DNA from 4 places in the Pseudomonas sp. I2 genome. Region 2 is predicted to be linked to each of the others. Evidence: riboswitches for the same ligand, from Rfam matches in the RefSeq annotation. Region 2 holds a riboswitch; each other region holds the start of a gene.
The links. Region 2 has a riboswitch for cobalamin ahead of cobW (cobalamin biosynthesis protein CobW). Riboswitches for the same ligand answer to the same signal wherever they lie in the genome.
Positions count from the first base shown of each region.

Region 1: linked by a shared signal. The riboswitch ahead of WCE05_RS25405 (TonB-dependent receptor) and the one ahead of cobW (cobalamin biosynthesis protein CobW) in region 2 are both predicted to bind cobalamin.
Region 3: linked by a shared signal. The riboswitch ahead of cobO (cob(I)yrinic acid a,c-diamide adenosyltransferase) and the one ahead of cobW (cobalamin biosynthesis protein CobW) in region 2 are both predicted to bind cobalamin.
Region 4: linked by a shared signal. The riboswitch ahead of WCE05_RS07755 (ABC transporter ATP-binding protein) and the one ahead of cobW (cobalamin biosynthesis protein CobW) in region 2 are both predicted to bind cobalamin.

Region 1 is NZ_JBCGFQ010000093.1:3-6,168, reverse strand. Features, by position in the region: partial or broken gene WCE05_RS25435 (TetR/AcrR family transcriptional regulator) at 1-78, opposite strand, end outside; gene WCE05_RS25430 (NAD(P)H-dependent oxidoreductase) at 172-774, shown strand; gene thpR (RNA 2',3'-cyclic phosphodiesterase) at 800-1,345, opposite strand; gene lpxO (lipid A hydroxylase LpxO) at 1,525-2,424, shown strand; gene WCE05_RS25415 (carboxymuconolactone decarboxylase family protein) at 2,519-2,863, shown strand; gene WCE05_RS25410 (GNAT family N-acetyltransferase) at 2,942-3,511, shown strand; cobalamin riboswitch at 3,574-3,779, shown strand; gene WCE05_RS25405 (TonB-dependent receptor) at 3,892-6,018, shown strand.
Region 2 is NZ_JBCGFQ010000072.1:2,223-10,615, forward strand. Features, by position in the region: gene cobN (cobaltochelatase subunit CobN) at 1-2,879, opposite strand, end outside; gene cobW (cobalamin biosynthesis protein CobW) at 2,883-3,950, opposite strand; cobalamin riboswitch at 4,050-4,248, opposite strand; cobalamin riboswitch at 4,331-4,555, shown strand; gene WCE05_RS24190 (CbtB-domain containing protein) at 4,651-4,836, shown strand; gene WCE05_RS24195 (CbtA family protein) at 4,847-5,536, shown strand; gene WCE05_RS24200 (cobalamin biosynthesis protein) at 5,536-5,946, shown strand; gene cobM (precorrin-4 C(11)-methyltransferase) at 5,979-6,734, shown strand; gene WCE05_RS24210 (response regulator) at 6,983-7,597, shown strand; gene WCE05_RS24215 (transporter substrate-binding domain-containing protein) at 7,612-8,393, shown strand, end outside.
Region 3 is NZ_JBCGFQ010000004.1:31,407-39,799, forward strand. Features, by position in the region: gene WCE05_RS03225 (C40 family peptidase) at 1-455, shown strand, start outside; gene WCE05_RS03230 (sorbosone dehydrogenase family protein) at 605-1,921, opposite strand; gene WCE05_RS03235 (hypothetical protein) at 2,019-2,597, opposite strand; cobalamin riboswitch at 2,748-2,971, shown strand; gene cobO (cob(I)yrinic acid a,c-diamide adenosyltransferase) at 3,089-3,700, shown strand; gene WCE05_RS03245 (cobyrinate a,c-diamide synthase) at 3,697-4,992, shown strand; gene bluB (5,6-dimethylbenzimidazole synthase) at 4,989-5,639, shown strand; gene cbiB (adenosylcobinamide-phosphate synthase CbiB) at 5,636-6,544, shown strand; gene cobD (threonine-phosphate decarboxylase CobD) at 6,537-7,529, shown strand; gene WCE05_RS03265 (cobyric acid synthase) at 7,526-8,393, shown strand, end outside.
Region 4 is NZ_JBCGFQ010000011.1:48,904-57,296, reverse strand. Features, by position in the region: gene WCE05_RS07765 (FecCD family ABC transporter permease) at 1-982, opposite strand, end outside; gene WCE05_RS07760 (ABC transporter substrate-binding protein) at 982-1,950, opposite strand; gene WCE05_RS07755 (ABC transporter ATP-binding protein) at 1,947-2,717, opposite strand; cobalamin riboswitch at 2,832-3,040, opposite strand; gene paaZ (phenylacetic acid degradation bifunctional protein PaaZ) at 3,139-5,190, opposite strand; gene WCE05_RS07745 (OprD family porin) at 5,216-6,448, opposite strand; partial or broken gene WCE05_RS07740 (cation acetate symporter) at 6,481-8,043, opposite strand; gene WCE05_RS07735 (DUF485 domain-containing protein) at 8,040-8,348, opposite strand.

The DNA.
Region 1 (6,166 bases), on a different contig from region 2:
GGCCACGTCGAGCAATTGGCGGCGCCTCGCCTCACGGGACAGGCGTTTGCGCGGCAGCGGTTTGTCATCGCTTGACATCGATTACCTACCAAAAGTAACTTACCAACAGTAACTTACTACGAGTATATAACGCCGCCCCCACTCACGCACCCTTTCATCTGGAGAACCGCCATGCATGCCCTGATCGTCATCGGCCACCACGACCCAGAATCATTGACCCATGCCCTCGCCCAACGCATCGCCGACGGCCTGGCCAGCGCCGGCCACACGGCCGAAATCGCCGACTTGGCCCGAGAAGGCTTCGACCCCCGCTTCGGCCTGGCCGACCATGCCGTGCATCGTCGCCTGGCCCCACCACCGGCGGATGTGCTCGCCGAGCAGGCGCGCATCGAGCGCGCCGATGCGCTGGTGCTGGTGTACCCGGTCTACTGGTGGTCGCTGCCAGCGCTGCTCAAGGGCTGGGTCGAGCGTGTGTTCAGCAATGGCTGGGCCTTCGACTACCAGGTCAACGGCCCGACCATCAAGAAACTCCAGGGCCTTACCGTGCACCTGGTCGGCGTCGCAGGTGCCGATGCCGGTACCTTCGAGCGGCATGGCTACGGCGAGGCGATGCGCGTGCAAATCGAACACGGCATCTTCGACTACTGCGGTGCTCAGGTACTGAGTTCGAACGTGCTCACCGACAGCGAGGGCCAGGATCCCAAGGGCCACCTGCGCACCGCCTGGCAACTGGGCCAGCAGTTGTTCGAGCCGGCCCGCAGCCAAACAGCATAGGAACCCGACCTTGCTTGCCCATGCCTTAGCCCGTCAGCGACCATTCGGCCAACGGCCAGTAGCGACCCTTGCGTGACTCGTAGAGGGTGAAGTGCCGGACGGCGAGGAAGAACGCCGGTGCCGCCGCGGCTTCCGGCGGCTGGCCACGGAAGTCCCTCGACAGCGTCAGGTGTGGCCGGTACTCGCGGACCTGCTCGGCAATGCCCAGCGGCAGCGCCGCCTGTTGCAGGGCATAGACCAGTTGCCGCAGCGCCGGTGGCGTCTCCCCAGGTTCGAGCACCAGCACACCGGCGCGCTGCCACACCTGCAAGCGGTCGAGCAGCAGGCGCAAAGGCGCGTCCGGGCGCGTGAGATTGTCGACCGCAGCGCACAGGGCCGGCAACCGCGCGGCATCCACATCGCCCAGAAACAGCAGGGTCAGGTGGAAGTTCTCGGCCGGTACGGGCCTTCCACTGCGCAGCCCCAGGCTGCGCCGCCACTGGGCGATGGCACGGCGCTGGGCATCGCTGACCGGCAAGGCGAAGAACAGGCGCTTGAAGGGCGCACCGCTGGGGCGTGAATCCTGGGCCATGCATGCTCCTCGATCTGTGGGGCGCCAGCCCCGAGTGTACGCTCACCTCGATACCTGGCAGATGAACCAGGATGAAACGTTTGCGCCTTCCACTTAAGACGGGTGCACAGGCCTGGCACGATTGTTTATGCTGGCGGGCTCAAGCCATGGCGCATGGCCATTTCGACAAGTATCCGTTCATGAAAATCGCACTCGTCCTGATCTTCGCACTCTCGATCGCCTATGTTCACTTGCGCGGTCGGGTTCGCCACAAGCTGACCCGCCAACTGGGCGATCACTCCAGCTTCCTGGCTCCGGTCAACAGCTTCCTGTACCTGTTCTCCCAGCACCCGGCCAAGCCCTACCTGCCGGTCGAGTCCTTCCCCGAACTGCAGCCGCTCAAGGACCACTGGCGGGAAATCCGCGAGGAGGCCCAGCAACTGCTGCACGTGGGCGAGATCAAGAAATCCGACAACTACGACGACGTCGGATTCAATTCGTTCTTCAAGACCGGCTGGAAGCGTTTCTACCTGAAGTGGTATGGCGAGAGCCACCCCTCGGCGATGAAGCTGTGCCCACGCACCACCGAGTTGCTGCAGGGTATCGGCTCGGTCAAGGCGGCCATGTTCGCCACCCTGCCGCCAGGCGCCAAGCTGGTGCGCCACCGTGACCCCTATGCCGGCTCCTACCGCTACCACCTGGGCCTGGACACGCCCAACGACGACGGCTGCTACATCGATGTCGATGGCCAGAAGTACGCCTGGCGCGACGGCGAGGCAGTGGTGTTCGACGAGACCTACATCCACTACGCCGCCAACACCACCGAGCACAACCGCATCATCCTGTTCTGCGACGTCGAGCGCCCGCTCAAGTACCGCTGGGCGACCGCCTTCAACCGCTGGTTCAGCCGCAACGTCATGGCCGCCGCGGCGGCCCCCAACGACGCCAACGACAAGACCGGCGGCATCAATCGCCTGTTCACCCGCATCTACCGCATCCGCGAGCGCGGCAAGGCCCTGAAGAAGCGCAACCGCACCCGCTACTACCTGGAAAAGTGGGCGGTGGTCGCGGCGCTGGTGCTGGTGTTCATCTACATCTGAAGCGAAGACGCTGCCCTGGCCATCACAGCCCCTCCAGAGCCTCGTTCTTCGACTAGCCTGAAAGCTCCTGTCACCACCGAACAAGGTGAAAACCATGAGCATGATGGACTGGGACGCCTACCGTAGGCAGTTGATGGCCGGCATCGGCGATCTCAAGCAGTTGTCCCCCGATACCGTGGCCGGCTACATGACTGCCAGCGGTGCCGGGGCCAAGACCAACCACCTGGATGCCAAGACCCGCGAGCTGATCTCCCTGGCCGTGGCGGTGACTACCCGCTGCGACGGCTGCATCGCCGTGCACTCCCAGCAGGCCGTCAGGCACGGCGCCACCCGTGAGGAAATCGCCGAGGCGCTGGGCGTGGCGGTGGCGATGAACGCCGGTGCCGCGCTGGTCTACTCGGCCCGCGCCCTGGATGCGGTCGGCAAGGCGAGCGACTGAACGCCTCCGGCGCCGCAGCCCTTGCGCGGCGGCGCCGGGCAACCCAGACTTGGCGGCCAAGCCCGTGCAGGAGCCGCCATGATCCACATCCGTCCCATGACCCCGGAAGACTTCGAACGCTTCTGGCCCACCTTCCAGGCCATCGTCCAGGCCCGCGAAACCTATGCCTTCGACCCCGGGCTCAGCGTCGAGCAGGCCCGCCAGCTCTGGCTGGAGCTGCCCCTGCGAACCCTGGTGGCCGAGGCGCATGGCGAGTTGCTCGGCTCGTACTACCTCAAGGCCAACGCCGCCGGCCCCGGCGCCCACGTGGGCAATTGCGGCTACATGGTCGCGCCGGCCGCCCGCGGCCGTGGCGTGGCGCGGCTGATGTGCGAGCACTCGCAAAAGCTGGCACGCCAGGAGGGCTTCCTGGCCCTGCAGTTCAACTCGGTGGTGGCGACCAACGAGGTGGCCGTGGCGCTGTGGCACAAGCTCGGCTTCGAGACCGTCGGCCGCCTGCCCAAGGCCTACCGGCACGCTCGCCTGGGGCTGGTGGACTGCCTGGTGATGTACAAGTGGCTGGCGGACGAGCCGGTGGTGGAGAAGCCCGCCCTGCTGATCGGGCGCAAGAACATCGAGGCCAGAGTATCGCGTCGGCGCGGACGCTGATCGCCCTCCTGGACCAGCGCAAGCTGCATCCGAACGATTGACTCCCCACCCGTTCGGTGGTCAGATGCGCGCCAGTTTCAGGTGTCCTGCGCCGCCGCGCGCAGGGTGAAACGGGAAGCCGGTGCGTCGTTGCCACGACAAGTCCGGCGCTGCCCCCGCAACGGTAGGCGAGCGAACCCTTCGACATACCACTGTGCGCATGCATGGGAAGGTGAACGGTTCATGATCCTCGCAAGCCCGGAGACCGGCCTGGAGCTTTTCGTTGGCAACCCGCGGTGGGCGGGCGCAGGCCGGTTTTCGCGTGCGCGCCTGCGTACGTGCTTGGTCGTCTATGCGTTGTTTCCACCGGGATCCATTCATTCCTGCGACAGTGGAACGACATGTCCCGTATCTCCAAGCTTCATACCCTGGCGGCCTGCCTGGCCGTTTCCCTTCCGACCCTGGCCGATGAACACGACGGGCCAGTACTGGCCCTGCCCTCCACGGCCATCACCGATACCCGCGACGAACAGGTCGTCGACCTGGCCACGCCGACCCGAGCCGGTTCGCGCCTGAACCTGAGCGCCCTGGAGACCCCGGCCAGCACCAGCAGCATCAGCGCCGGGCAGATCCAGCAGCGTAACAACCTCACCGTGCAAGACGCGGTGACCCGCTCGCCAGGCATCACCTCGGTCGGCACCCCAGGCAACGGCGGCACCGCCCTCTCCGCCCGCGGCTTCACCGGCCACAGCTCGGTGATGACGCTGTTCGACGGCTCGCGCCTGTACACCGGCGCCGGTACCCAGAGCTTCCCGGTCGATCCGTGGATGGTCGAGCGCATCGACGTGATCCGTGGCCCAGCCTCGGTGCTCTATGGCGAAGGCGCCACGGGCGCGGTGATCAACGTCATCCCGAAAAAACCCTTCGCCGGCGAAATCCGCAACCACCTGCGCCTGGGCTACGGCTCCTGGGACCGCCAACAGCTCGGCCTGGACAGCGGTGGCAGCCTGAGCGAGCGCCTGAGCTACCGGGTCACCCTGAACAAGCAGGAAGGCAATGGCTGGGTCGATCGCGGCGACTCGCGCAACCTGGCCCTCAGCGCCGCCCTGCGCTTCGACGCCAGCGACGACCTGAGCTTCACCCTCGCCCACGAGCGCGGCGATGCCGAGCCGATGAACTACTTCGGCACCCCGCTGATCGACGGCCACTACCGCGACAGCCTGCGCAAGAAGAACTACAACATTCGCGACGACGTCCAGCGCTACCACGACGAGTGGACCCGCCTCGACACCGACTGGACGATCAACGACCACCTCAGCGCCAGCAACCAGCTGTACTACATCAAGAGCCGCCGGCACTGGCGCAACGCCGAGGACTACACCTGGGATGCCGACCGCGGCCAGCTCGAACGCGGCAGCTACCTGCAGATCAAGCACGACCAGGAGCAGATCGGCGACCGCCAGAGCTTCACCTTCGACCACAGCCTGTTCGGCCTGGCCAGCAAGACCGTGGTGGGTGCCGAGTACAACAGGATCCGTTTCAACGTCGACAACAACTCGCCGTACGAAGACGTGGGCGGCGACTACATCGACCCCTGGCAGCCGGCACCGGGCGAGTTCCACAGCCGATCGGCGCTGCGCCCACAGACCCTGTCCACCACCCGTACCTTCGCGCTGTTCGCCGAGAACCGCACCCAGCTCACCGATCGCCTGTCGCTGGTCACCGGTGTACGCCGTGACCAGAACCACATCGATCGGGACAACCTGGTCAGCGACACCCGCAGCGACCGCAGCCTGCAGGGCGGCAACTGGCGCGCGGGCCTGCTCTTCGCGGTGACCGACGAGCTGTCGCTGTACGGCCAGTACTCCACCAGCGAGGACGGGGTCAACAACCTCATCAGCCTCAACCCGACGCAGATGAACTATGACCTGACCGAGTCGAAGCAGACCGAACTGGGCCTCAAGCAGCGCTTCTGGGACGGCCGTGGCGAGTGGACTCTGGCGGCCTACCACATCGTCAAGAAGAAGCTGCTGGTGGACGACCCGGTCACCCACGAGAAGCAGCAAGCCGGCCAACAGACCTCCGACGGCCTGGAGGCGACCCTGGAGCTGGCCCTGGCTAACCAGTGGCAGGTATCGGCCAACGCCGCCGTGGTACGCGCCAAGTACGATGACTTCGATGAAAGGGTCGGCGGCGTTCCCCAGGACCGCGCCGGCAACCGCCCGGCCAACGTGCCGCGCCGCACCGCCAACCTGTGGCTGAGCAAGGGTTTCGGCCAGACCGTGGATGCCGGCATCGGCCTGCGCTACGTCGACGAGCGCTACGCCAACACCGCCAACAGCCAGAGCGTCCCCGGCTACACCGTGGTCGATGCCAACCTCGGCTGGCAGGTGCTGCCGGACGTGCGCCTGGGGCTGCAGTTGAACAACCTGTTCAACCGTGACTATGTGGTGGCCGCCCACAGTGGTGAGCAATGGCTGCTCGGCGCGCCACGGTCGTACTTCGCGACAGTCGACTACAGCTTCTGACCTGAGCGGCTTTCTCCAATTGAGCGGTACTGGGGCTGCTTTGCAGCCCATCGCACAGCCCCCCACCTGAAAAAGCGCTATCGAACCTCAACAAATAATTATAAGATAACATTTCATCTCGCAATCCCTCTTGCCTGCCCCCATGACA
Region 2 (8,393 bases):
CCCGAGACACGCAGGGTCACGTCCACCCGTGGGCGGTCGAGCAGGCTCAGGGGCAGGATCTCGAAGTCGTCGACCCGCTGGCTGCCAGTGGCCCATACCGGGCGCACGCCCATCAACGCCATGGCTTGGGCGATATCGTCGCCACCGGTACGCATGGTCGCCGTGCCCCACACCGACAGCCCCAACTGACGCAGGTGGTCGCCATGGTCCTGCAGGTGACGCTCGAGGATCAGGTTGGCCGAGGCGAAACCCAGGCGCCAAGCAGTGGTGGTGGGCAGGTTGCGCACGTCCACGGTATAGAAGTTGCGCCCGGTGGGCAGTACGTCCAGGCGCCCCCGGCTCGGTGCCCCACTGGGGCCGGCCGGGACGAAACGCCCGGCCAGGGCGGCGAGCAGGCCATCGAGCTCAGCCGCACCGCAGCCATCGAGGTTCGGCGCCACCGACTCGACCAGCGTCTGCAGCACACTGCGCACCGGCTGCCAGGGGGCCTCGTCGGGCAGTTGCAGGCAGCCGTCCAGCCCTTGCTCGATCAGCGCCAGGGCCAGCAGTTCGAGGCGTTCGCGGGTATCGCCGCAGGTCCGCCAGGGGGGTGGGGCCAGCGCCTCCAGTATGGCCGGGCGCGGTCCCTGCCAGGGCTGGCCGAGGTCGCAGTCCAGAGGATCGAAGCTCAGCGCCAGGGCCTTGGCCAGGGTACGGATGAGGCTGGCATTGCCGCCCTTGCCGTCACCACGCTCGACACGTACCAGGGCCAGTAGGGTATCGCTGCGCAGCCGCCCTTCGGGCGATTGGCCGAACACATGCAGGCCATCGCGGATCTGCGACTCCTTCAGGTCGCACAGGTAGGTGTCCAGCCGTGGCAGCCAGAGTGCCGCATCGTCCAACTGGCCTTCCAGTTGCAACTCACGGTCGATGTGGTTGGCTTTGAGCAACTCGAGAATGTCGCGCTGCAGCTCCCGGGCACGGCGTGGGTCGAGCAGTTGCGCTTCGTAGTATTCATCGGCCAGGCGCTCCAGGTCGCGCAGCGGGCCGTAGGTCTCGGCACGGGTCAGCGGCGGCATCAGGTGGTCGATGATCACCGCCTGGGTACGCCGCTTGGCCTGGGCGCCCTCGCCTGGGTCGTTGACGATGAACGGGTAGATGTTGGGCAGCGGCCCGAGCAAGGCATCTGGCCAGCACTGGGCCGACAGGCCGACGCCCTTGCCGGGCAGCCACTCCAGGTTGCCGTGCTTGCCGACGTGGATCACCGCGTCGGCGGCGAAACCATTGCGCAGCCAGAAGTGGAACGCCAGGTAGCCATGGGGCGGCACCAGGTCGGGGTCGTGGTACACGGCGCTGGGGTCCACCTGGTAGCCCCGGGCCGGCTGGATGCCGACGAACGTCAGGCCGTAGCGCAGGCCGGCGATCATCATGCGCCCGCTGCGGTACATCGGGTCTTGTTCAGGGGCGCCCCAGCGCGCCAGCACCGCCTGCTGGTTGGCCTCGGGCAGGTCGGCGAAGGCCGCCTGGTAGTCGGCCAGGGCCAGGCTCTGGGCGCAGGGGCGCTGGTCGAGGTGCTCCAGGTCGTTGCTCACGCCGCCCAGCAATTGCTGGATCAGCGCGGTGCCGCTGTCGGGCAGGCCAGCCACCGGGTAGCCCTCGGCCTGCAAGGCGCGGAGGATGTTCAGGGCCGCGCCGGGGGTATCCAGGCCCACGCCGTTGCCGATGCGCCCGTCGCGGGTCGGGTAGTTGGCCAGCACCAGCGCCACGCGCTTCTGCGGGTTGGGCAGGCGCGCCAGTTCCACCCAGCGCCGCGCCAGCTCGGCGACGAAGTCCATGCGCTCAGGGTGGGCCCTGTAGCAGACCACGTCCGACTGGCTGCGCTCGCTGCGCCAGGCCAGGTCCTTGAAGCTGACCGGCCGGGTGATGATGCGCCCGTCCAGCTCCGGCAAGGCGATATGCATGGCCAGGTCACGGGCGCCCAGGCCCTGTTCGCTGGCCTCCCAGCCCGGCTGGTTGTCCTGGGCGCAGATCGCCTGCAACACCGGGACGTCGCGACGCAACGGGCGCAGGTTGGGCTGCTCCGGGCTGGACAGGGCAAAACCGGTGGTGTTGATCACCACGTCGGCGCCGACCTCGTCCAGCCAGGCCTCGACCTGGTCGAGGCAGGCGCGCTCCTTGAGGCTGGCCACAGCGATCGGCAGCGGGTTCAGGCCCATCGCCTGCAAACGTGTGCAGAAGGTATCGATGAAGGCGGTGTTGGCCGCCTGCAGGTGCGAGCGGTAGAACAGCAGCGGCGCCACCGGCTGCTGCGGGTGCCACTGGCCGTACCAGTCCTCGAGCGTGGCGCTGGCCTTGGCGGGGTGATACACCGCCGTGCGCGGCAGCGGCTGCGGTTCGTCCCAGGCATAGGTACGCCCCAGCCACAGGCTGGCCAGGCAGTTGAACAGGTTCAGGGCATTGGCCTTGCCGCCCTGGCGCAGGTAGTGCCAGAGCCGTTCGGCCTGCTCGCCGGTCACCGTGCCCAGGCCGGTCAGCTCAGGGTCGGGGCGGTCATCGCCTGGCACCAGGATCAGCCGTACACCGCGGTTGGCCAGCTCGACCAGTTGCTCGACGCCATAGCGCCAGTAGCCGACCCCGCCGTGCAGCGACACCAGGATCACCTTGGCGTGGCGCAGCACCTGGTCGACGTAGAGGTCGACCGAGGCGTGGTTCTGCACCTGCATGGGGTTGGCCAGGCGCAGGCTGGGGAAGTCGTCTGGCAACTGCTCGGCGGTTTCCGCCAGCAGCGCCAGGTGCGAGTCGCCGCTGCAGAGGATCACCAGCTCAGCGGGCGTCTGGCCGAGGTCGGCGATGCTGTCGTCCGGCACGAAGCCGCCGGGCTGGGTCCGCAGCAGGTGCATGGATCAGGCGCCCAGGGCCTGGCGCAGGCGCGCCTCCAGTTGCACGGCATCCAGGTCCTGGCCGATCAGCACCAGGCGTGTCAGGCGAGGCTCGTTGGCACGCCAGGCGCGGTCGAAGTGTTTGTCGAAACGGGTCCCCACGCCCTGCACCAGCAGACGCATCGGCTTGCCGGGAATGGCCGCGAAGCCCTTGGCGCGCAGGATGCCGAACTCCACCACCAGTTGCGTCAAGGCGTCGAGCAGCAGGCTTTCGTCGGCCTCGGGCAGGTCGATGGAGATCGAGTCGAAGGCGTCATGGTCATGATCGTCGTGATCTTCGCCAGCGTGATGGGCATCGTGGTGGGTGCGCCGGCCATCGATGTGCGCCTCGGCCTCGGCGCCCACGCCAAGCAGCACCTCCAGCGGCAGGCGCCCGCTGCTGGCCTCGATCACCTTGACCGCCGGCGGCAGTTCCTCGGCCACCTCGGCGCGGACCTTGGCCAGGCCTTCGGCATCGATCAGATCGGCCTTGTTCAGGACCACCAGGTCGGCGCTGGCCAACTGGTCGGCGAACAGCTCGTGCAGCGGCGACTCGTGGTCCAGGTTGGGGTCGAGCTTGCGCTGGGCGTCCACTTGCTCTGGGTAGGCAGCGAAGGTACCCGCCGCCACCGCCGGGCTGTCGACCACGGTGATCACCGCATCGACCGTGCAGGCATTGCGGATTTCCGGCCACTGGAAGGCCTGCACCAGCGGCTTGGGCAGGGCCAGGCCGCTGGTTTCGATGAGGATGTGGTCCAGGTCGCCACGGCGTGCCACCAGTTCGCGCATCACCGGGAAGAACTCTTCCTGCACGGTGCAGCACAGGCAGCCGTTGGCCAGTTCGTAGACGCGGCCGCTGGCCTCTTCCTCGGTGCAGCCGATGCTGCACTGCTTGAGGATCTCGCCGTCGATGCCCAGCTCGCCGAACTCGTTGACGATGACCGCGATGCGGCGGCCCTGGGCGTTGTCGAGCATGTGCCGGAGCAAGGTGGTCTTGCCCGAGCCGAGGAAGCCAGTGACGATGGTGACGGGGAGCTTGGCCAGTGTTTTCATGTCGCGATGCCCTTGGCAGGATGGCGCGGGCATGCAGGACGAAAGCCTCGTGCCACCACGGCCGGGCCCGTTCGCCACCGGATCACCCCGCCCGGTTGAAAGTCGAAAGCGTTTCGAGGCAGGTCTCCTGGCTTGCACCGTACCGGCCCCGGGCCGGTTGGATGACGCCTTCCCGCGCTGGCGCAGTGGCTGTGTCGATCCTGTTCAGTGCTTACAGTTGCGGGGGCAGCCGCGGCTTGGACCGCGTTCCCATCTTAGCTCCGGCGGCGGCCGGAGAACCTCGAAGCGGCAAGGCTACGCAGTGGTTGGCAGGCGGTCAACCTTGGCAGCCCTAAAGCCTTGCCTATCCTGCGATTGACGGGGAAACCGCCCCATGATTTGCTAATGCACTGCGTTCAGGTGCCCCTTCGGGGGTGAAACGGGAAACCGGTGCGTCCCAGGCCCCCAAGGGGTCGGACAACGCCGGTGCTGCCCCCGCAACGGTAAGCGAGCGAAGCGTCTTGACCACTGTGCCACGTCGTAGGGCATGGGAAGGTGACGCTCCCCCCCAGGAGCCCTGCTCCTCCTCGCAAGCCCGGAGACCGGCCTGACGTCGAATGATCACCCCGCGGTGGGCGGGCGCTGTCGCATCTCCCTGGGCCCGTTGCGCCCGGGGCTGTCGCGCTTGTCCGCCGCCTATGACAAAGCAGAGGAAAGCGTCATGCCCGTCACCAGCGCCAAACACAGCGTCAGCACCCCCGTCAGCCTCAGCCAACGCATCGTCATCGCCGCCGGCGCCAGCCTGCTGGGCCTGTGCCTGATCTACTTCGCCGGTTTCTCGCACATCGAGGCCGTGCACAACGCCGCCCACGATACCCGCCACAGCGCCGCCTTCCCTTGCCACTGAGTACGCCTGCATGATCAAGCGCATCGCCCGTACCGCCGGCTTCAGCGGCCTGCTCGCCGCCCTGCTGCTGACCTTCTTGCAAAGCCTGTGGGTCAGCCCGCTGATCCTCGAGGCGGAAACCTATGAAAGCGCGGCCCCCGTCGCCGAACACCACGGCCACGGCGATGCCGTCGCCGCCCATGAACACGACGCCGAAGCCTGGGCACCGGAAGACGGCTGGCAGCGCCTGCTCTCCACCACCGGCGGCAACCTGGTGGTCGCGGTCGGTTTCGCCCTGATCCTCGCGGCCCTGTACAGCTTGCGCGAACCGGGCCGCGTGGCCACCGGCGCACTGTGGGGCCTGGCCGGGTTCGCGGTGTTCTGCCTGGCGCCGACCCTGGGGCTGCCGCCAGAGCTGCCGGGTACCGCCGCTGCCGACCTGGGTCAGCGCCAGGGCTGGTGGATCGGCACCGCCGCCGCCACCGCGGCAGGCCTGGCCCTGCTGGTGTTCGCCCATCACTGGCTGTTCAAGGTACTGGGCCTCGCCCTACTGGTCGTGCCGCACCTGATCGGCGCGCCGCAACCGGCGATGCACGAGAGCCTGGCGCCCGAAGCCTTGGAAACCCAGTTCAAGATCGCCTCCTGGGTGACCAACGCCGCCTTCTGGCTCGCCCTGGGCCTGCTCAGCGCCTGGCTGTACCGTCGCACCAGCCAAGCCTGATGCGCCTCGCCCCTCCTGCGCCGGCGTTGTACGCCGGCTTCGGCTGCCGCCAGGGCTGCCCGGCCGACACCCTGCAGGCCCTGCTGCGCGGGGCCCTCGCGGCGCACGGGCTGGCCCCGGCGCTGCTGCGCGGCATCGCCAGCATCGACCTCAAAGCCAACGAACCCGGCTTGCAGGAACTGGCCAGGCGCCTGGCATTGCCCCTCGTGCTGTTCAGCCCCGCGCAACTGCACGCTTTCGAACCCCTGCTCAGCCACCGCTCGGCAACCACCTTCCAGCACAGCGGCTGCTGGGGGGTGGCCGAAAGCGCAGCCCTGGCCCTCGCCAGCCAGGCCCAGGGCCCGGCCGCCCTACGGGTAACGCGCCAGGTCCTCGGCCCGGCTACCCTCGCCCTGGCCAGTGGCGGATAATCGCCTCCCCCGCTCACCCGCAAGGATTCCCCATGACGGTCTACTTCATCGGCGCCGGCCCCGGCGATCCGGAACTGATCACGGTCAAGGGCCAGCGCCTGATCCGCCAGTGCCCGGTGATCATCTATGCCGGCTCCCTGGTGCCGCCGGCGGTGCTCGAAGGGCACCGTGCCGAAACAGTGATCAACAGCGCCGAACTGCACCTGGAGCAGATCATCGCCGCCATTCGCAGTGCCCATGACAAAGGCCAGGACGTGGCCCGGGTGCACAGCGGCGACCCCAGCCTGTATGGCGCCATCGGCGAGCAGATCCGCTACCTGCGCGAGCTGGGCATCGACTACCAGATCGTCCCCGGCGTCACCGCCACGGCGGCCAGCGCCGCCCTGCTCGGCTGCGAGCTGACCCTGCCGGCGGTGGCACAGACGGTGATCCTCACCCGCTACGGCGACAGCTCGCCCATGCCAGCCGGCGAGCAACTGGCCGACCTTGCCCGGCACCGCAGTACCCTGGCCATTCACCTGGGCGTCAAGCACCTGGCACGCATCATCGCCGAGCTGCTGCCGCACTACGGCGCCGACTGCCCGATCGCCGTGGTCCATCGTGCCACCTGGCCCGACCAGGACTGGGTCATGGGTACCTTGCAGGACATCGTCGAACGCACTGCGGCCAAGGGCTTCCGGCGTACGGCGCTGATCCTGGTGGGCCATGTGCTGGGCGATGCGCCGTTCGCCGAGTCAGCCCTGTACCGAGCCGGGCACGCCCACCTCTATCGCCCCGCGGACCAATAACCTGTCGGCTGATTCCGGCACGCGAATACCTGTGCAGGAATCAGCCGAAGACGCTGCCAGCCCCCGCCTACTGAAACCCCTTAATCGTGTAGGGTTTTTCAACAAACCAACCTCGCTTTTTCAACACCCCTATACTCGCCATTACCAACGCTCCTGAATCGACGTATCTTGCGCGCTGCCACGCAGGCCCCCAGACATATTCCTGGGTGATTTCAGGAAACGGACCACACCCAGACAGGAGTTCCCCAATGACAACCGTACTGTTGGTCGATGACCACCCCACCGTTCGGCTGGCCGTACGCATGCTGCTCGAACGCGAACGCTTCCAGGTCGTTGGCGAAGCCGGCAGCGGCATCGAAGCGGTACAGATGGCTCGCCAATTGCAGCCCGACGTGGTCATCCTCGATATCGGCCTGCCAGGGCTGGATGGCATGGAAGTGATCAAGCGCTTGCAACTGCTCGAGCCGGCGCCAAAGATCATGGCCCTGACCGGCCAGCCCGCCGACCTCTACGTGCGCCGCTGCCTGGACGCCGGCATCGCCGCCTTCGTGCGCAAGGACGAGGACCTGGAGGCGCCAGTCTTCGCCCTCAAGGCCCTGGTCAAGGGTTACTCGACCTTTCCGCAGATGTCGGTCAACAGCAGTTCGCTGGAAAGCGAGAGCGTACGCCTGGACAGCTTGTCCAACCGCGAGATGGAAGTGCTGCGCCGACTGGCACGCGGCGAGAGCAACAAGCACATCGGCCAATGCATGAGCCTGAGCGCCAAGACTATCAGCACCTACCGCGGCCGCATCATGGAGAAACTCAAGACCGAGTCGCTGGTCGAGATGGTCGACCTGGCCAAGCGCAACAACGTCGCCTGAGCCATGCCACCGCCATGAAAGGCACGCTGCCGAGCCTGCTGCTGGCCATGTTCCTGAGCGTGCCGAGCCTGGTGCTCGGCGATGCCGAGCCACGCCACCTGCTCGCCCGCTCGGCCAGCGTCGCCCCGCCGCTGCACCTGCCCCAGGACGACCGGCAATGGCTGCTGCAACGCAAGGTACTGGTGCTCGGCAGCTCCCGCCCCGACTACCCGCCCTTCGAGATCAACGTCAGCCAGCGCGACTACGAGGGCCTGAGCGCCGACTATGCCGGGCTGATCGGCGAGCAACTGGGCGTGGCGATCGAAGTCCGCCGCTTCGCCAGCCGCCAGGCGGCGATCGAGGCGCTGCATGCCGGGCAGATCGACCTGCTCGGCAGCTCCAACGGCTTCGAGGCGGCCGATGCCCAGCTTGCCCTGAGCCAATCCTATGCCGATGACCTGCCGGTGATCGTCACCCGCCAGGGCCGCTTGCTGCAAAAGGATGAAGACCTGGCCGGCCTGCGCCTGGCGATGGTCGACCACTACCTGCCCGAAACCTCGGTGCGCGAGCTCTACCCACAGGCGCAACTGCAGCTGTATCGCTCGACCCTGGCCGGCCTGTCCGCCGTTTCGCTGGGCGAAGCCGATGCCTACCTCGGCGACGCCATCAGTACCGACTTCCTGATCGGCAAGAGCTACCAGGGGCAGGTGCGCATCGATCACTTCGTGCATGGCCCCACGGATGCCTTCGCCTTCGCCCTGGCCCACGACAACCACAGGCTGCGCCGCTTGGTCGACCAGGCGCTGGCACGGATCAG
Region 3 (8,393 bases), on a different contig from region 2:
CGGTGGCCAAGGCCCCCGTTACCTTCAACGCGCAGGCGGCGTCCTCGCCGGTGGCCGACGACGTGCTGTTCCGGGCTATCGGCCTGGTGGGCACGCCCTATCGCTGGGGCGGCAACACGCCGGACGCCGGGTTCGACTGCAGTGGGCTGATCGGCTACGTGTACCGGGATGCGGCGGGGATCAGCCTGCCGCGCTCGACCCGCGAGATGATCGTCATGCGGGCGCCGAACGTGGATATCGGTTCGCTGCAGTCCGGGGACCTGGTGTTCTTCGCCACCAACGGTGGGTCGCAGGTCAGCCATGCGGGGATCTACGTAGGGGAGGGGCGGTTCGTGCATGCACCTTCCACGGGCGGGACAGTGCGCTTGGATTACCTGTCCAACAGCTACTGGGCCCGGGCCTACCTGCAGGCCAAGCGGGTGCTGCCGCCGGGGCACCTGGCGCGCAATCCCTGAGTCCGATGCCCGCCTGCGAAACGGCATCGGGGCTACCTTGCAGCCCCACAGGTTCACCGTTGCCTCAAGATCAGTGGTGAACCTGTGAGGGCGGGCTTGTCGGGGCACGAACCGCCGTGAATGGGCCGGCACAGGCCAGCCCAAGCCCCTCACTGCTCCTTGCTCACCCGCCAGATCACGTTCCCGACATCATCGGCCACCAGCAACCCGCCCCGCTGGTCATTGACCACGCCCACCGGCCGCCCCATGGCCTTGCCCTTGCCATCGAGAAACCCCGTCAACAGGTCGATCGGCTTCCCGGCGGGTTTCCCCTCGGTGCTGAACGGCACGAAGATCACCTTGTAGCCACTGTGCGGCTTGCGGTTCCACGACCCATGCTGGCCCACGAACGCCCCCTGCTCGAACGGCGCCGGCAGCACACCCGGCTGGGCGAAGGTCAGCCCGAGGGATGCGGTATGCGGCCCCACCGCGTAGTCCGGCACGATGGCCTGGGCGACCTTTTGCCGATCCTGCGGCTCGACCCGCCGGTCCACATGCTGGCCGTAGTAACTGAACGGCCAGCCATAGAAGCCCCCGTCCTTGACTGAGGTGATGTAGTCCGGCACCAGGTCGCTACCGATCTCGTCGCGCTCGTTGACCGCTGTCCACAACGCACCGCTGTGTGGTTCCCAGGCCAGGCCGTTGGGGTTGCGCAGGCCGGAGGCGAAGATCCGGTGCTGGCCGCTGGCCGGGTCCACCTCCCAGATCGCCGCACGGCCTTCTTCCTGGTCCAGGCCGTTTTCGCCGACATTGCTGTTGGAGCCCACCGTGACATAGAGCTTCTTGCCATCGGGGCTGGCGATCACGTTCTTGGTCCAGTGGTGGTTGAGCCGGCCGCCGGGCAGGTCGACCACTTTCTTGCCTTCAGCGCGAATCTGCATGGCCCCCGGCTCGTAGTGGAAGCGCAACAGGCGGTCGGTATCGGCCACGTAGAAGTCCTTGCCCACCAGGGCCATGCCGAAGGGTGAGTTGAGCCCTTCGATGAAGGTGGTGCGAATTTCCGCGACGCCATCACGGTCAGCGTCGCGCAGCAGGGTGATGCGGTTGGCGCTGGGTACGCCGGCGCCGGCCCGTTTCATCACCTGGCCCATGACCCAGCCACGGATTCCCTTGCCGTCGTCGGGCTTGGCCGGGGCGTTGGTCTCGGCCACCAGCACGTCGCCGTTGGGCAGCACGTAGAGCCAGCGGGGATGATCGAGGTGCTCGGCGAAGGCCACCACCTGGGTGCCGGTCGCCGACGTGGGCTTGGCGCCCTCCGGCCAGCCGATCGCCGGGGCGATGTTGACGGTCGGGATCAAGGTCTTGTTCGGCTCGGGCAGTTGCGGGGACGGTCCCGATCCGTCGCTGACGTCCAGGCGCGCGGATTCTCCGCAGCCGCCGAGGCTGACGGCCAGGGCCAGCAGTAGCGCGATATGCATCCTGTCCATGCTCGGGTCCTCGTGGGGGCTCATGTGGAATCAGAGCGACGGGCCACCGTCGAGGTTCAACTTGTCGGTAGGGCGCATTCGGCTAGCTGGGCCCCGCTCAGGCCTGCTTGAGCAGCAGCGCCACGCCGGGAAAGTACTGCGCCGCTTCATTGTGCAACTTGCGATAGGCGTAGGGAAAATACCAGGCGATGGCGCAAGCGCTGTGCTTCTGCAGGTCGTCGACCAGGTCCTGCAACTCCTCGGGGCTGGCATGCTGGCCGGCTTTCCACGGGCTGACGAACAGGGCGCCGACCTTGAGTTGGCTGGGATAGGCGATCTGCCGGGCGAGGGCGGCGGTTTCCTGCACAGCCGTGCTCAGGTCCAGGCGGGCGATGCGCGGCCAGCGCTGGCTGGCGCGCAGGTGGACGCTGTCTTCCGAGGTGCTGATGGACAGGTCGCAGCGGCCCTCGCGCTCGCCCTCGTCACGTTGCTTCTTGCTCATGGACTGTTCCAGCGCCACCAGTTCGGCCTGCCAGGCCGCGGCCGCGAGCAGGCCGGTGTTGGCCGCGGCGCCATGCCAGTACGGGGCTTCGTTGTCGCCATGGACCTGGTTGAAGCGGTCGATGCATTCCGGCCAGCGCTCCAGCGCCGGGCGCAGGAACTCCAGGCGCGGGTTATTGATGATCAGGCCTTGCATGCTGCGCTCTCCTGTCGTTGTGATCGCGTTCAGCGAAAATTGATGGCTATGTGATATCACTGCTTTCAGTTTGTTACAAGCGGCCGGATCGGCCATTGATCCAGGCCAGATCGGCCTCGTTTCATTGACGCTCCGGGTGCAACCCTCTAACCTTCGCGGCGTGTTTCAGGTGCTCTGCCAGCCGAGGCTGGGCAGGGTGAAACTGGGAAGCCGGTGGGCGCCAGCAAGGCGCGATTCCGGCGCTGCCCCCGCAACGGTAGGTGAGTCGAGGACCGCGCAGGGCCACTGGATGCAGGCATCCGGGAAGGCGCGCGGCCCATGGGCCCAGGCCCTGCTCACGAGCCCGGAGACCGGCCTGTCACTGCCAACGGCATCACGGAGGGTGATGCGCGGTGCACCGTGGCGTCCGCCATGGCCCCTGCGCGTTCTCCGTCTGCCCGCCTATCGACCTGTCGTCGCCCATCCGTGCCGACAGCCTGCGGAGAACCCTGATGAGCGAATCCTCCGAACGCGACGAACGCCACCTGGCGCGCATGCAGCGCAAGAAGGCGATCATCGACGAACGCATCGCCAACGCGCCCAACGAATGCGGCTTGCTGCTGGTGCTCACCGGCAACGGCAAGGGCAAGAGCAGCTCGGCCTTCGGCATGCTTGCCCGGGCCCTGGGCCACGGCCTGCAATGCGGCGTCGTGCAGTTCATCAAGGGCCGCAACAGCACCGGCGAAGAGCTGTTCTTCCGGCGCTTCCCCGAGCAGGTGCGCTACCACGTGATGGGCGAGGGCTTCACCTGGGAGACTCAGGATCGCCAGCGCGACATCGCCGCCGCCGAGGCGGCCTGGGCGGTTTCGCGCCAACTGCTGCAGGACCCGGGCGTGCAGTTCGTGGTGCTCGACGAGCTGAACATCGCCCTCAAGCACGGCTACCTCGACCTCGACCAGGTGCTCTCGGACATCCAGGCCCGTCCGCCGATGCAGCACGTCATCGTCACGGGCCGTGCCGCCAAGCCGCAGATGATCGAGCTGGCCGATACCGTCACCGAGATGGGCATGGTCAAGCACGCCTTCCAGGCCGGCATCCGCGCGCAGAAGGGCGTGGAACTATGAGCCGACCCCGGCATTGTCCGGCGGTGCTGATCGCAGCACCGGCGTCCGGCCAGGGCAAGACCACGGTCACCGCCGCCCTGGCGCGCCTGCACCGCAACCTCGGGCGCAAGGTGAGGGTGTTCAAGTGCGGGCCGGATTTTCTCGACCCGATGATCCTCGAACGGGCCAGCGGTGCACCGGTGTACCAGCTCGACCTGTGGATGATCGGCGCGCAGGAAAGCCGCCGCCTGCTCTGGGAAGCGGCGGGCACGGCCGACCTGATTCTTATCGAGGGGGTCATGGGGCTGTTCGACGGCACACCGTCGAGCGCCGACCTGGCGCGTCACTTCGGTGTACCCGTGCTGGCGGTGATCGATGGCACAGCCATGGCCCAGACCTTCGGCGCCCTGGCCTTGGGCCTGGCACGCTACCAGCCGGACCTGCCGTTCGCCGGGGTGCTGGCCAACCGCGTCGGCAGCCTGCGCCATGCGCAACTGCTCGAGGGCAGCCTGACCGAGGGCCTGCGCTGGTACGGCGGGCTCTCCCGCGAGCGTGGCATCGAGCTGCCCAGCCGCCACCTGGGGCTGGTCCAGGCCAACGAGCTGAACGACCTGGACCTGCGCCTGGACGCCGCGGCCGAGGCCCTGGGCGCCAGTTGCGACGCCACGCTGCCGCCAGCGGTGGCCTTTGCCGAACCCGACCCTATCGCCCCCAGGCCGTCGCTGGCCGGTGTGCGCATCGGCGTGGCCCGTGACGAAGCCTTCGCCTTCACCTATGGCGCCAACCTCGATCTGTTGCGCGAGCTGGGCGCCGAACTGCGCTTCTTCTCGCCCTTGCACGACCGGGAACTGCCCACGGTAGACAGCCTTTACCTGCCAGGGGGCTACCCTGAGCTGCATCACCAGGCCCTGGCGGCCAATGCCCCTCTGCTCGAAGCGATCCGCGCCCATCACGCCCAGGGCAAGCCGCTGCTGGCCGAGTGCGGTGGCATGCTCTACCTGCTCGAGGCCTTGACCGACGTGGCCGGTGAGCGCGCCACGCTGCTCGGCCTGCTGCCGGGCGAAGCGGTGATGCAAAAGCGCCTGGCGGCCCTGGCGCTGCAGGCTGTGGAACTTCCGGAAGGGACCCTGCGCGGGCATACTTATCATCACTCCCTGACCAGCACCCCGCTCGAACCGATCGCCCGCGGCCAAAGCCCCAACGGCGGTCGTGGCAACGAGGCGGTCTATCGCCAGGGACGACTGACGGCGTCGTACATCCACTTCTATTTCCCCTCCAACCCTGACGCGGCGGCGGCGCTGCTGCGGCCATGAGCGAACACGCCTTCAGCGACGCCGAGCGCGCCGCGGTCTACCGGGCCATCGGCGAGCGCCGCGACATGCGCCATTTCATCGGTGGTGAGGTAGCGCCAGCGCTGCTGGCCCGCCTGCTGGCCGCCGCGCACCAGGCGCCGAGCGTCGGCCTGATGCAGCCCTGGCGCTTCATTCGCATCAGCCGACGCGAGCTGCGTAGGCAGATCCAGGCGCTGGTGGAGCAGGAGCGCGTGCGCACCGCCGAAGCCTTGGGCGAGCGCTCCGACGCTTTCATGAAACTCAAGGTCGAAGGCATCCACGACTGCGCCGAAGTGCTGGTGGCGGCGCTGATGGACAACCGCGAGGCGCACATCTTCGGCCGCCGCACCCTGCCGGAAATGGACCTGGCCTCCCTGGCCTGCGCGATCCAGAACCTCTGGCTGGCGGCGCGCGCCGAGGGCCTGGGCATGGGCTGGGTGTCGCTGTTCGAACCGCAGGCCCTGGCCCAACTGCTGGGCATGCCCGCTGGCGCCAAGCCGGTGGCGGTGCTGTGCCTGGGGCCTGTGGCGCAGTTCTATGCCGGGCCGATGCTGGTGCTGGAGAACTGGGCCGAGGAGAAGCCCTTGGGCGAGATGCTGTACGAGAACCAATGGGGAGAACGGCCATGAGCGTGGCCCTGCTGACCGTGGCCGGCGTGGCCCTCGATGCCTTGCTGGGCGAACCCCGGCGGCGCCATCCGCTGGTGGCCTTCGGCAACCTGGCGTCGCGCCTGGAGCAACGCCTCAACGCCGGCGGGCGCGGCTGGCGCAGCCACGGCGTGAGCGCCTGGTGCCTGGCGGTGGTCCCGCTGACCCTGCTGGCGCTGATCCTGTCCTGGCTGCCCTATGTCGGCTGGCTGGTGGACGTGCTGGCGCTGTACTGCGCCCTGGGCCTGCGCAGCCTCGGCGAGCATGTGCTGCCGGTGGCCGAGGCCCTGCGGCGTGGCGACCTGGACGCGGCCCGGCAGCGGGTGGGCTACCTGGTCAGCCGCGAAACCCGTGAACTGGACGAGCCCGCCGTGGCCCGGGCGGCCACAGAGTCGGTGCTGGAGAACGGTAGCGACGCGGTGTTCGCCGCGCTGTTCTGGTTCGTCGTCGCCGGTGCCCCTGGCGTGGTGCTGTATCGCCTGAGCAATACCCTCGATGCCATGTGGGGCTACCGTAACCAACGCTTCGAGCGCTTCGGCTGGGCTGCGGCACGCATCGACGATGTACTCAACTACCTGCCCGCCAGGTTGGTGGCGCTGACCTACGCCCTGCTCGGCAAAACCCGCCTGGCCCTGGCCTGCTGGCGCCAGCAGGGGCCCCAGTGGGACAGCCCCAACGCCGGCCCGGTGATGGCCGCTGGCGCCGGTGCCCTGGGCGTGGAGCTGGGCGGCCCGGCGGTGTACCACGGCGAGCTGCATGTGCGTGCGCGCCTGGGCGAAGGGCCGGTGGCCGACGCCCAGGCCATCGAGCGCGGCTGGAGCCTGGTGCAGCGCGGTGTGTGGCTGTGGTTGCTGGTGATCTGCCTGGGAGCCTATCTGAATGCTTGAACATGGTGGCCGGCTGCTGCGTGCGGTGCGGCAGTACGGTATCCCCCGGGAGCAGTGGCTCGACCTGTCCAGCGGCATCGCCCCGTGGCCCTATGCGATTCCAGCGATCCCATTGGAGGCCTGGGCACGCCTGCCCGAGACCGAGGACGGCCTGGAGCAGGCGGCGCGCACCTACTATGGCGCCAGCGCGCTGTTGCCGGTGGCCGGTTCCCAGGCGGCGATCCAGGCCTTGCCCTACCTGCGCCCGGCAGGCCGGGTCGGTGTGCTTGCGCCGTGCTATGCCGAGCACCCGCATGCCTGGCGGCGGGCAGGGCACGCACTGGTCGAGTTGGATGACGCCCAGGTCGAAGACTGCCTCGACAGCCTCGACGTGCTGGTGCTGGTCAATCCCAACAATCCCACTGGGCGGCGACTGCCCCGCGAACGCCTGCTCGGTTGGCACGCCCGCCTGGCGCGGCGCGGTGGCTGGCTGCTGGTCGACGAGGCCTTCATGGACAACACCCCCGCCGACAGCCTGGTCGATTGTGCCGCGCGCCCTGGGTTGATCGTGCTGCGTTCGTTCGGCAAGTTCTTCGGCCTGGCAGGCGTGCGCCTGGGTTTCGTGATGGCCGAGCCACCCTTGCTGCAGCGCCTGGCCGAAGCGCTTGGCCCCTGGAGCATCAGCGGCCCGACCCGGGTGCTGGGGCAGGCCTGTTTCAGCGAGCGATCGGCGCACCCGGCGCAAATTGCCCGCTGCGCCCAGGCCAGCCAGCGCCTGGCCGCCTTGCTCGAGGCGGCTGGCCTGCCTGCGGCGGGTGGCTGCGACCTGTTCCAATACGTGCGTACACCGCACGCCGCCCACCTCCATGACTTTCTCGCCCGACGCGGCATCCTCGTGCGCCTGTTCGAGCAGCCGCCGGCGGTGCGCCTGGGGCTGCCCGCCAGTGCCGCACACGAGCAACGCCTGCGCCAGGCGCTGGCGGACTACCAGAAGGAATCGGCATGACCACGCTCATGGTGCAAGGCACCACCTCCGATGCCGGCAAGAGCACGCTGGTCACCGCACTGTGCCGCTGGCTGCTGCGCCAGGGCATCGGCGTGGTGCCGTTCAAGCCGCAGAACATGGCGCTCAACAGCGCGGTGACCGCCGACGGTGGCGAGATCGGCCGCGCCCAGGCGGTGCAGGCCCAGGCCTGCCGGCTGGCGCCGCATACCGATATGAACCCGGTGTTGCTCAAGCCCAACAGCGACACCGGCGCCCAGGTGATCGTCCACGGCCGTGCCGTCACCAGCATGAACGCCGTCGCCTACCATGACTACAAGGCCATCGCTATGCAGGCCGTGCTGGCTTCGCACCAGCGTCTGCGCGCAGCCTACCCGGTGGTGATGGTCGAAGGCGCGGGCTCGCCGGCGGAGATCAACCTGCGGGCCGGCGACATCGCCAACATGGGCTTTGCCGAAGCGGTGGACTGCCCGGTGATTCTGGTGGCCGACATCAATCGCGGCGGGGTCTTCGCCCACCTGGTCGGTACCCTCGAGCTGCTGTCGCCGAGCGAGCAGGCGCGGGTCAAGGGGTTCGTCATCAATCGCTTCCGTGGCGACATCGCCCTGTTGCAGCCGGGCCTGGACTGGCTGGAGCAGCGCACCGGCAAGCCGGTGCTGGGCGTGTTGCCCTACGTCAGCGACCTGCACCTGGAGGCCGAGGACGGCATCGACGTGCGCCAGGCCGCCAAGGGCGAGCGGGTGCTCAAGATGATCGTCCCGGTGCTGCCGCGCATCAGCAACCATACCGACTTCGACCCGCTGCGCCTGCACCCCCAGGTGGACCTGCAGTTCATCGGCCCGGGCCAGCCTGTCCCACCCGCCGACC
Region 4 (8,393 bases), on a different contig from region 2:
CGATGGCCGCGGTGGCGATGCCGATGGGCAGGTCCTGGGGGGCGATCAGGGTGCGTGCGCCCATGTCGACCCAGACCACGAATAGCGCACCGAGCACGACGCAGGCCGGCAGCAGGCGGCGATGCTCGGCGCCCACCAGCCAGCGGGCCACGTGGGGCAGCATCAGGCCGACGAAGCCGATCGCCCCGGACAGCGACACCAGCACGCCCGTGAGCAGGGCGCAGCCGACGAACACCTGGGCGCGCACCCGGCGGGTGTCGAAGCCGAGGCTGACGGCGGTCTGCTCCCCGCTCATCAGCGCATTGAGGGCGCGGGCCAGGCTGAGCAGCAAGAGGAAGCCGGCCAGCACACAAACGGCCGGCAGCCACAGCAGTGACCAGTGCGCCAGGCCCAGCCCGCCGAGCATCCAGAACATGACCGAGCTGGCGGCATGGGGATCGCCGGTGTAGAGCAGCAGGTTGGCCAGGGCCATGACCACGAAGGACACCGCTACCCCGGCCAGCAACAGCCGTTCGCTCTCCAGCCGGCCACGTCGGCTGGCCACCCCCAGCACCAGCAGCATGCTGCCCAGGGCGCCGATGAAGGCCGCCAGGGGCAGGCTCAAGGCACCGGCGAAGGGGCCAAGGAACAGCACCACCAGCACCGCGCCCAACACTGCACCGGAGCTGACCCCTAGCAGGTGCGGATCGGCCAGTGGGTTGCGCGTCACCGCCTGCAGGGCGCCGCCAACCAGGGCCAAGCCGGCGCCCACCAGCGCGCCGAGCACGACCCGTGGGGCGCGGATCTGCCAGACGATCTGCGCCTGTCCGCGGCTCCAGTCGCCGCCGTCGGCCAGGCCCAGTTGCTGCAGAACGATACCCAGCACCTTGGCCAGCGGCACCTGGGCAGCGCCGAAGCCCAGCGACAGCAGGCAGGAAAACACCAGCGCCGCCAGCAGTGCGACCAGCAACAGGCGATAGCCGGCAGGGCTACGCACCGGCATCAGCGCGGCGCCCCGGCGAACCGTTGCGGATGCAGCGCGGCGGCCAGGTGCTCGATGGCAACGGCGTTGTCCACCGAGGGCGTGACCTGCAGGTACGACAGCACCACGAAGCGCCGTTCGCGAATCGCCTTCACCTCGCCGAGGGCCGGGTGCTTAAGGAGGACGTCGCGCTTGTGCTGCCAGTGGGTGGGGCCGTAGTCGACGATGACGATCACCTCCGGGTCGCGTTCGACCAGGCTTTCCCAACTGACCTCGGTCCAGCTGGCGTTGACATCGGCCATCACATTCTCGCCACCGGCCGCCTCGATCAGCGCCTGGGGCATGCCCAGGCGGCCGGAGGTGGTCGGGCGGTCCTCGCCGCTGTCGTAGAGGAACACCCGGGGCTTGCGCTGCACCTCGCCAAGTTGGGCCGTCACCCGGGCGATGCGCTGGCGCAGTTGGCCGATCAAAGCCTGGGCCTGGGCGGGCACGGCGAAGATCCTGCCGAGGTTGTCCAGGTCCCGGTACAGGTCCTCCAGGCTGGCCTGGCGCTGGGGCATGATCCGCGAACAGGATTCGCTCAGCTCGTAGACCGGGATGCCGAAGGGCGCCAGCGTCTGTGGCGTGACCGGCCCGCCCACGTGCATGCCGTAACTCCAGCCGGCGAACAGGAAGTCGGCGTCCACGTCCAGCAGGTTTTCCAGCGATGGGTAACGTGCCGCCAGTTCCGGCAGGCCGGCCAGGGCCTGGCGCATCGACGGGTCGAGGTTCTTCCAGCCGCTGATGCCGCTGTAGCCGACCATGCGCTCGCGCAGCCCCAGGGCCAGGAGCATGCCGGTGAGGTTGACGTCGTGGCTGACCGCCCTCTGTGGCGGCTGGGTGAAGGTCACGTCGCGGTCGCAACTGTGCACGGTCAGGGGAAAGTCGCTGGCCAGAGCGGCGAGGGGCAGGGCGGTCAGCAGGGCCAGGCAGGTGACGAAGCGTTTCATGCGGGGCTGATCCAGGTGATGCGCGGGTGACAGGCGAGGGGATGACGATCGACCAGGGCGTGCACGCCGAACACCTGGGCCAGGCACTGTTCGGTCAGGACCTGCTGCGGCGTGCCATGGGCAACGATGCGGCCGGCCTCGATGACATACAGCCGGTCACAGAAGGCGGCGGCCAGGTTCAGGTCGTGGAAGCTCGCCAGCAGGCTCAGCCCGGTACCGCGCATGTGCTCGAGCAGGGCCAGTTGGTAGCGCGGATCGAGGTGGTTGGTCGGCTCGTCGAGGATCATCAGGCGCGGTTGCTGCACCCGTGCCCTGGCCAGCAGAACCCGCTGCTTTTCCCCGCCGGACAGGCTGGCGAAGCCCTGCTCGGCGCAGGCCAGCAGGCCCAGCTCGCGCAGGCAGGCATCGACCAGCGCCGCTTCGCTGTCGCCCTGGAACCAGCCCAGGTGCGGGGTACGGCCCATGGCGACGACATCGCGCACGCTCAGGCCGAAGTCCTCGGGAAACTCCTGCAGCATCACCGCGATGCGTTGTGCCACCCAGCGCGGCGGGCGCTGCCAGATGTCCTCGCCTTCTAGCGATACGCGGCCGCTGTCTGGCCGGGTGAAACGGTAGGCGCAGCGCAACAGGCTGGTCTTGCCGCTGCCGTTGGGGCCTATCAGGCCGACGAACTCGCCAGGGCCGACCTCAAGGTCGATGCCGTCGAGCAGCCGGCGTTCGCCGGGTGACGGTGACCAGTGCAGGCCTTCGATGCGCAGGGTAGGCAAAGACATGGGTGAGCGACCGTTGCGGGGTTGAGAAGACCCGACGGAGCGCACGCACGGAGCAATCGTGGGCACGAGGCTGCCCCAGGACCGGCCCGCGCCCGCCCACCGCGGGAGTTGCCAATTGCAGTTTCAGGCCGGTCTCCGGGCTTGCGAGGGGCGTGAGGCATTCACCTTCCCATGCCGGCGGCACAGTGGTGTGTCGAATGCATCGCTCGCTTACCGTTGCGGGGGCAGCGCCGGACTGGTCGCGCGAGGGCGAGGCACCGGCTTCCCGTTTAACCCCCCGCACGGCGGCGGGGGACACCTGAAACAGGGGCGCATCTGAGCATTTATGGCAGGGGGAGTCAACCGCAGTGGCAGGTGGGGGCCAGGCTTGCATCGCCATTGGGGACCGCTTTGCGGCCCCAAGCCCTCACGGCATTCAAGTCCGCTTGAGCACCAAGGTCAGGATGTCGTAGCTGGCCACCAGCTCACCCAGCTGGTTGCTCACCTCCACGTCCCAGGCCACCACGCCCTGGGGCTGGCCCAGCGGGCTGGACTTGCCCTGGTCGATCTTGCGCTTGCAGGTCAGGCGGGCCTGGATGGTGTCGCCGATGCCCACCGGGTTGATGAAGCGCAGGGTATCCAGGCCGTAGTTGGCCAGCACCGGCCCTTCGCCCGGCGACACGAACAGCCCTGCCGCCGCGGACAGCACGAAGTAGCCATGGGCGATGCGCTTGCCGAACTGCGAGGCCTTGGCGGCGATCTCGTCGAAGTGCATGTAGAAATGGTCGCCCGACAGGCAACCGAAGTTGACCAGGTCCGCCTCGGTCACGGTACGCCGGTGGGTGAACAGCGACTCGCCGATGCGCAGGTCGTCGAAATGACGGCGGAACGGATGCACTTCGCTCTCGATCACCTCGGCGCCACGCACGTACTCGCCGGTCACCGCCGTCAGCATGCTCGGCGAGCCTTGCACCGCCGCGCGCTGCAGGTAGTGCTTGACCGCCCGCAGGCCACCGAGCTCCTCGCCACCACCGGCCCGGCCGGGACCGCCGTGCTTGAGCTGTGGCAAGGGGGAGCCGTGGCCGGTGGATTCCTTGGCCGCCTCGCGGTCGAGCACCAGCAGGCGCCCATGCCAGGCGGCCGCCGCCGGGATGGCCTTGGCCGCCACCGCGCGATCGGCGGTGACCAGGGTCGCCACCAGGCTGCCCTTGCCACGGGCCGCCAGGGCCAGGGCTTCGTCCAGGTCGTCGTAGGCCATCAGCGTGCTCACCGGGCCGAAGGCCTCGATGTCGTGGGCGCCGCCTTCGGCATGGGGATCGCGGGCTTGCAGCAGGGTTGGGGCGAAGAACGCGCCCTCGGCCACACCCTCGCCGACCGGGGCGAAGCCGTCGCTCGCGCCGAATAATTGATCGCAGCTCTGGAGCAGGCTACGCACGCGCTCGCCAACATCACGCTGCTGGTCGTGGGAGGCCAGCGCACCCATGCGCACGCCTTCGACCGAAGGGTCGCCCACCACCACCTTGGCCAGGCGCTCGCGCAGGCGGGTGGCCACGGCGTCCAGGTGCCTGGCCGGGACGATGGCGCGGCGGATGGCGGTGCACTTCTGCCCGGCCTTGGTGGTCATCTCGCGCACCACCTCCTTGATGTACAGGTCGAACTCCTCGCTGTCGGGGCTGACGTCCGGGCCGAGGATGGCGCAGTTGAGCGAGTCGGCCTCGGCGGTGAATGGCACCGAGTGGCGCACCAGGTTCGGCGTTACCCGCAACTTGGCGGCGGTGTCGGCGGAGCCGGTGAAGGTCACCACGTCCTGGCCCTGCAGGCGCTCGAGCAAGTCGCCGGTGCTGCCGATCACCAGCTGCAGGCTGCCCGCCGGCAACAGGCCCGACTGGTTCATCAGGCGCACCACCGCCTCGGTCAGGTAGCTGGTCGAGGTCGCTGGCTTGACGATGCACGGCATGCCGGCGAGGAAGGTCGGGGCGAACTTCTCCAGCATCCCCCAGATCGGGAAGTTGAAGGCATTGATGTGCACCGCCACCCCGGCGCGCGGCACCAGGATATGGCTGCCAGCGAAATGCCCTTGCTTGCCCAGAGGGATGGCCGGGCCTTCGTGCACCAGGTTGCCCGAGGGCAGCTCGCGGCTGCCGATGCCGGCATAGGCGAACAACGTGGCATTGCCGCCTTCGATGTCGATCCAGCTGTCGGTACGGGTCGCGCCGCTGTGGTGGGAGAGGGCGTAGAGCTGCTCCTTGCGCTCGGCCAGGTACAGGGCCAGGGCCTTCAGACGGGCGGCACGCTGCTGGAAGTCCAGGGCCATCAGCGCGGTCAGGCCCTGGCGGCGGGCATGTTCGAGGGCTTCGGCGAAGTCCGGGCGCTCCTCGTGGCTGTAGGCCAGGACATGGCCGTCCAGGGCGCTGCGCAGGGCCTGGGCGCCGTGCTGGCCGATCCAGCGGCCGGCGATGAAGCTTTGCAGGGTTGGGGCGTCAGACATGCTGTTCTCCTGTTGAGGGGCGCTGTTACCACAGCGCCAGGGTGTAGCCGATGATCAGGCGGTTCTCGTCCACGGCATTGTTCAGGCCATTGCCGGAACGGAAGGTGACGTTGCGCCAGCGCAGGCTGACGTCCTTGAACGGCCCGCTCTGGATGACGTAGGTGATGTCGGTGTCGCGTTCGCGCTCGCGGCCGTTGCCCGAGGTCGGGGTCTGGGCATGGCGGCCGTCGGTGTAGCGGGTCATGAAGCTCAGGCCGGGGATGCCGAGGGCGACGAAGTCGTAGTCGTAGCGCAACTGCCAGGAGTCGATCCCGGCGCGGGTGAAGGTGTTGTAGGTGACCAGGTTGACGGTGTACGGGTCGCCGCCGTTGAGGAATGGGAAGGCACTGTCGCCGGACATCTGCTGCCAGGTGGCGGAGAACTTGTGGGCCCGCACGCCAAGGGTGAACAGGGCGTTGAAGTTACGGTTGTCGATGTTGCCGGCACGCTCGGCGCCGTCGCCACGGCTGTCGAAGTAGCGCAGGTCGGTGCGCAGGCTCACGCCTTCGGCCAGCGGCTGGGTGTGGACCAGGCCCAGGTACTGCTGGCGATAGATCTCGTCGAGCTTGGCGTAGTAGTAGCTCAGGCTGGTCTGCGGGGTGATCGCGTAGCTGCCGCCGGCGAAGTCGAAGTGGTCGCTGCTGGCCGCGCCGTAGCCGATGTCGTCGCGCCCGGAGGAATCGCGCAGGTTGGCCTTGGTCAGGCGCCCGGCGTTGACGGTCAGGCCGTCGAGTTCCTGGCTGGTCAGCAAGCCGCCCTGGAAGGTCGAGGCCAGCAGGCGGGTGTCGTTGTACACCACCACCGGCAGGATCGGCTGCAGGGTGCCCAGGCGCAGGGTGCTCTTCGACACCCGCAGCTTGCCGGTCAGGCCCAGTTCGCTGTAGTCGTCGACCGGTTCATGGCTGTTCGGGCCGAAGGGCAGCAGGCCGGTGTTGCGCCGATCGCGGCTGGCGTCGAGCTTGATGCCCAGCTGGCCGATGGCGTCCACGCCGACGCCAACTGGGCCATCGGTGAAGCCTGACTCGAGGCGTGCGGTGAAACCCTGGCCCCATTCCTCGGCCTTGGCCTGGGGCGCATTGTCCTGGCGGAAGTCGCGGTTGATGTAGTGGTTGCGCATCTCCAGCCGTGCCTGGCTGTCGCCGATGAAATCCGCCATGGCCGGCAGGGGCAGGACGAGGCTGGCCAACCAGGCGGCCGACTTGAAGCGAGTGTGGTTCATTGTTGTTGTACCCGACATTCGATGTTCAAGGATCAGTGCTTGCTGGCGCCGGCGGCGCCGATACCGGTCATGGAGCGGATGAACTGGGCCAGGTAGCGTCCGCGCTCCTGGTTGGCCCGTTCGGAGCCGTCGGTGACCGAGAACGCCCAGGCGCCGAGGAAGGCCAGGGTCATGGAGAACAGCGCCGGGTTGCTGTAGGGGAACAGCGCCTGTTCGTTGTGCAGTACGTTGACCCACACCGCCGGGCCCAGCACCACCAGGACGATCGCCGAGACCAGCCCGGCCATGCTGCCGCAGACCGCGCCACGGGTGGTCAGGCCCTTCCAGAACATCGAGAGCAGCAGCACCGGGAAGTTGACCGAGGCGGCGACGGCCAGTACCAGGCCGGAGAGGAAGGCGATGTTCTGCGACTCGAACACCAGGCCCAGGACGATGGCCAGCACGCCGATCACCAGGGTGGCGATCCGCGATACGCGCATCTCTTCCTGCTCGCTGGCCTGGCCCTTGCGCACCACGCAGGCGTACAGGTCGTGGGAGATCGCCGAGGCGCCGGACAGCGCCAGGCCTGCTACCACCGCCAGGATGGTGGCGAAGGCCACCGCCGAGATGAAACCGAGGAACAGGTTGCCGCCCACGGCCTGGGCCAGGTGCACCGCGACCATGTTGCCGCCGCCGATGATCGCGCCACTGGCGTCGCGGTAGGCCGGCTCGGTGCCGACCATGACGATGGCGCCGAAGCCGATGACGATCAGCAGCAGGTAGAAGTAGCCGATGAAGCCGGTGGCGTAGAACACGCTCTTGCGCGCTTCCTTGGCATCGCTGACGGTGAAGAAACGCATCAGGATGTGCGGCAGGCCGGCGGTACCGAACATCATGCCCAGGCCCAGGGAAATGGCGTCGATCGGGTTCGACAGCAGGGCGCCGGGGGCCATGATCGCCTGGCCCTTGGCATGCACGGCCACGGCGCTGGCGAACATTTGCTCGGTGCTGTAGCCGAAGTGGCGCAGCACCATGAAGGCCATGAAGGTGGTACCCGAGAGCAGCATGACGGCCTTGATGATCTGCACCCAGGTGGTGGCGAGCATGCCGCCGAAGGTGACGTACAGCACCATCAGCACGCCGACCAGGACCACCGCGTAGAGGTAGCTGATACCGAACAGCAGCTCGATCAGCTTGCCAGCGCCGACCATCTGCGCCACCAGGTACATCAGCGCCACGGCCAGGGTGCCGAAGGCCGAGGTCAGGCGTACCGGGGTCTGGGCCAGGCGGTAGGAGACCACGTCGGCGAAGGTGTACTTGCCCAGGTTGCGCAGGCGCTCGGCGATCAGGAACAGGATGATCGGCCAGCCGGCGAGTACGCCCAGGGCATACAGCAGGCCGTCGTAGCCGTTCATGAACATCATGGCCGAGATGCCCAGGAAGGAGGCGGCGCTGATCATGTCGCCGGCGATCGCCAGGCCGTTCTGCATGCCGCTCAGGCCGCCGCCGGCGGTGTAGAAGTCGCTGGCCGAACGGGTGCGCGCCGCGGCCCAGCGGGTCACCAGCAGGGTGAAGCAGACGAACACCATGAACATCGAGATGGCGGTCCAGTTCATGGCGCGCACTCCTGCTTGACCTTTTCGTTGAGCGGGTCGAGGACGTTGTTGGCGCGGTGCACGTAGAGGCCGGTGAGAAGGAAGGACAGCAGCACCATGAGCACGCCGACCAGCATGCCGACGCTGGTCACGCCGCCGGCGAGGGACTGGCCGAGCACGCCGGGGGCGAAGGCCACCAGCAGGACGAAGCCGTAGTAGGCCACCAGCATGGTCAGGGTCAGGCTGCCGTTGAGGCGGCGCTTGTGGCGTACCAGGTGCTGGAAGTCGGGGTGGTTGCTGATGCTTTCGATGCGTTCGGGGGTCATGGGAAGCGATCTCTCTGGTGTTGTAATTGTTCTTTCAGGTCACGC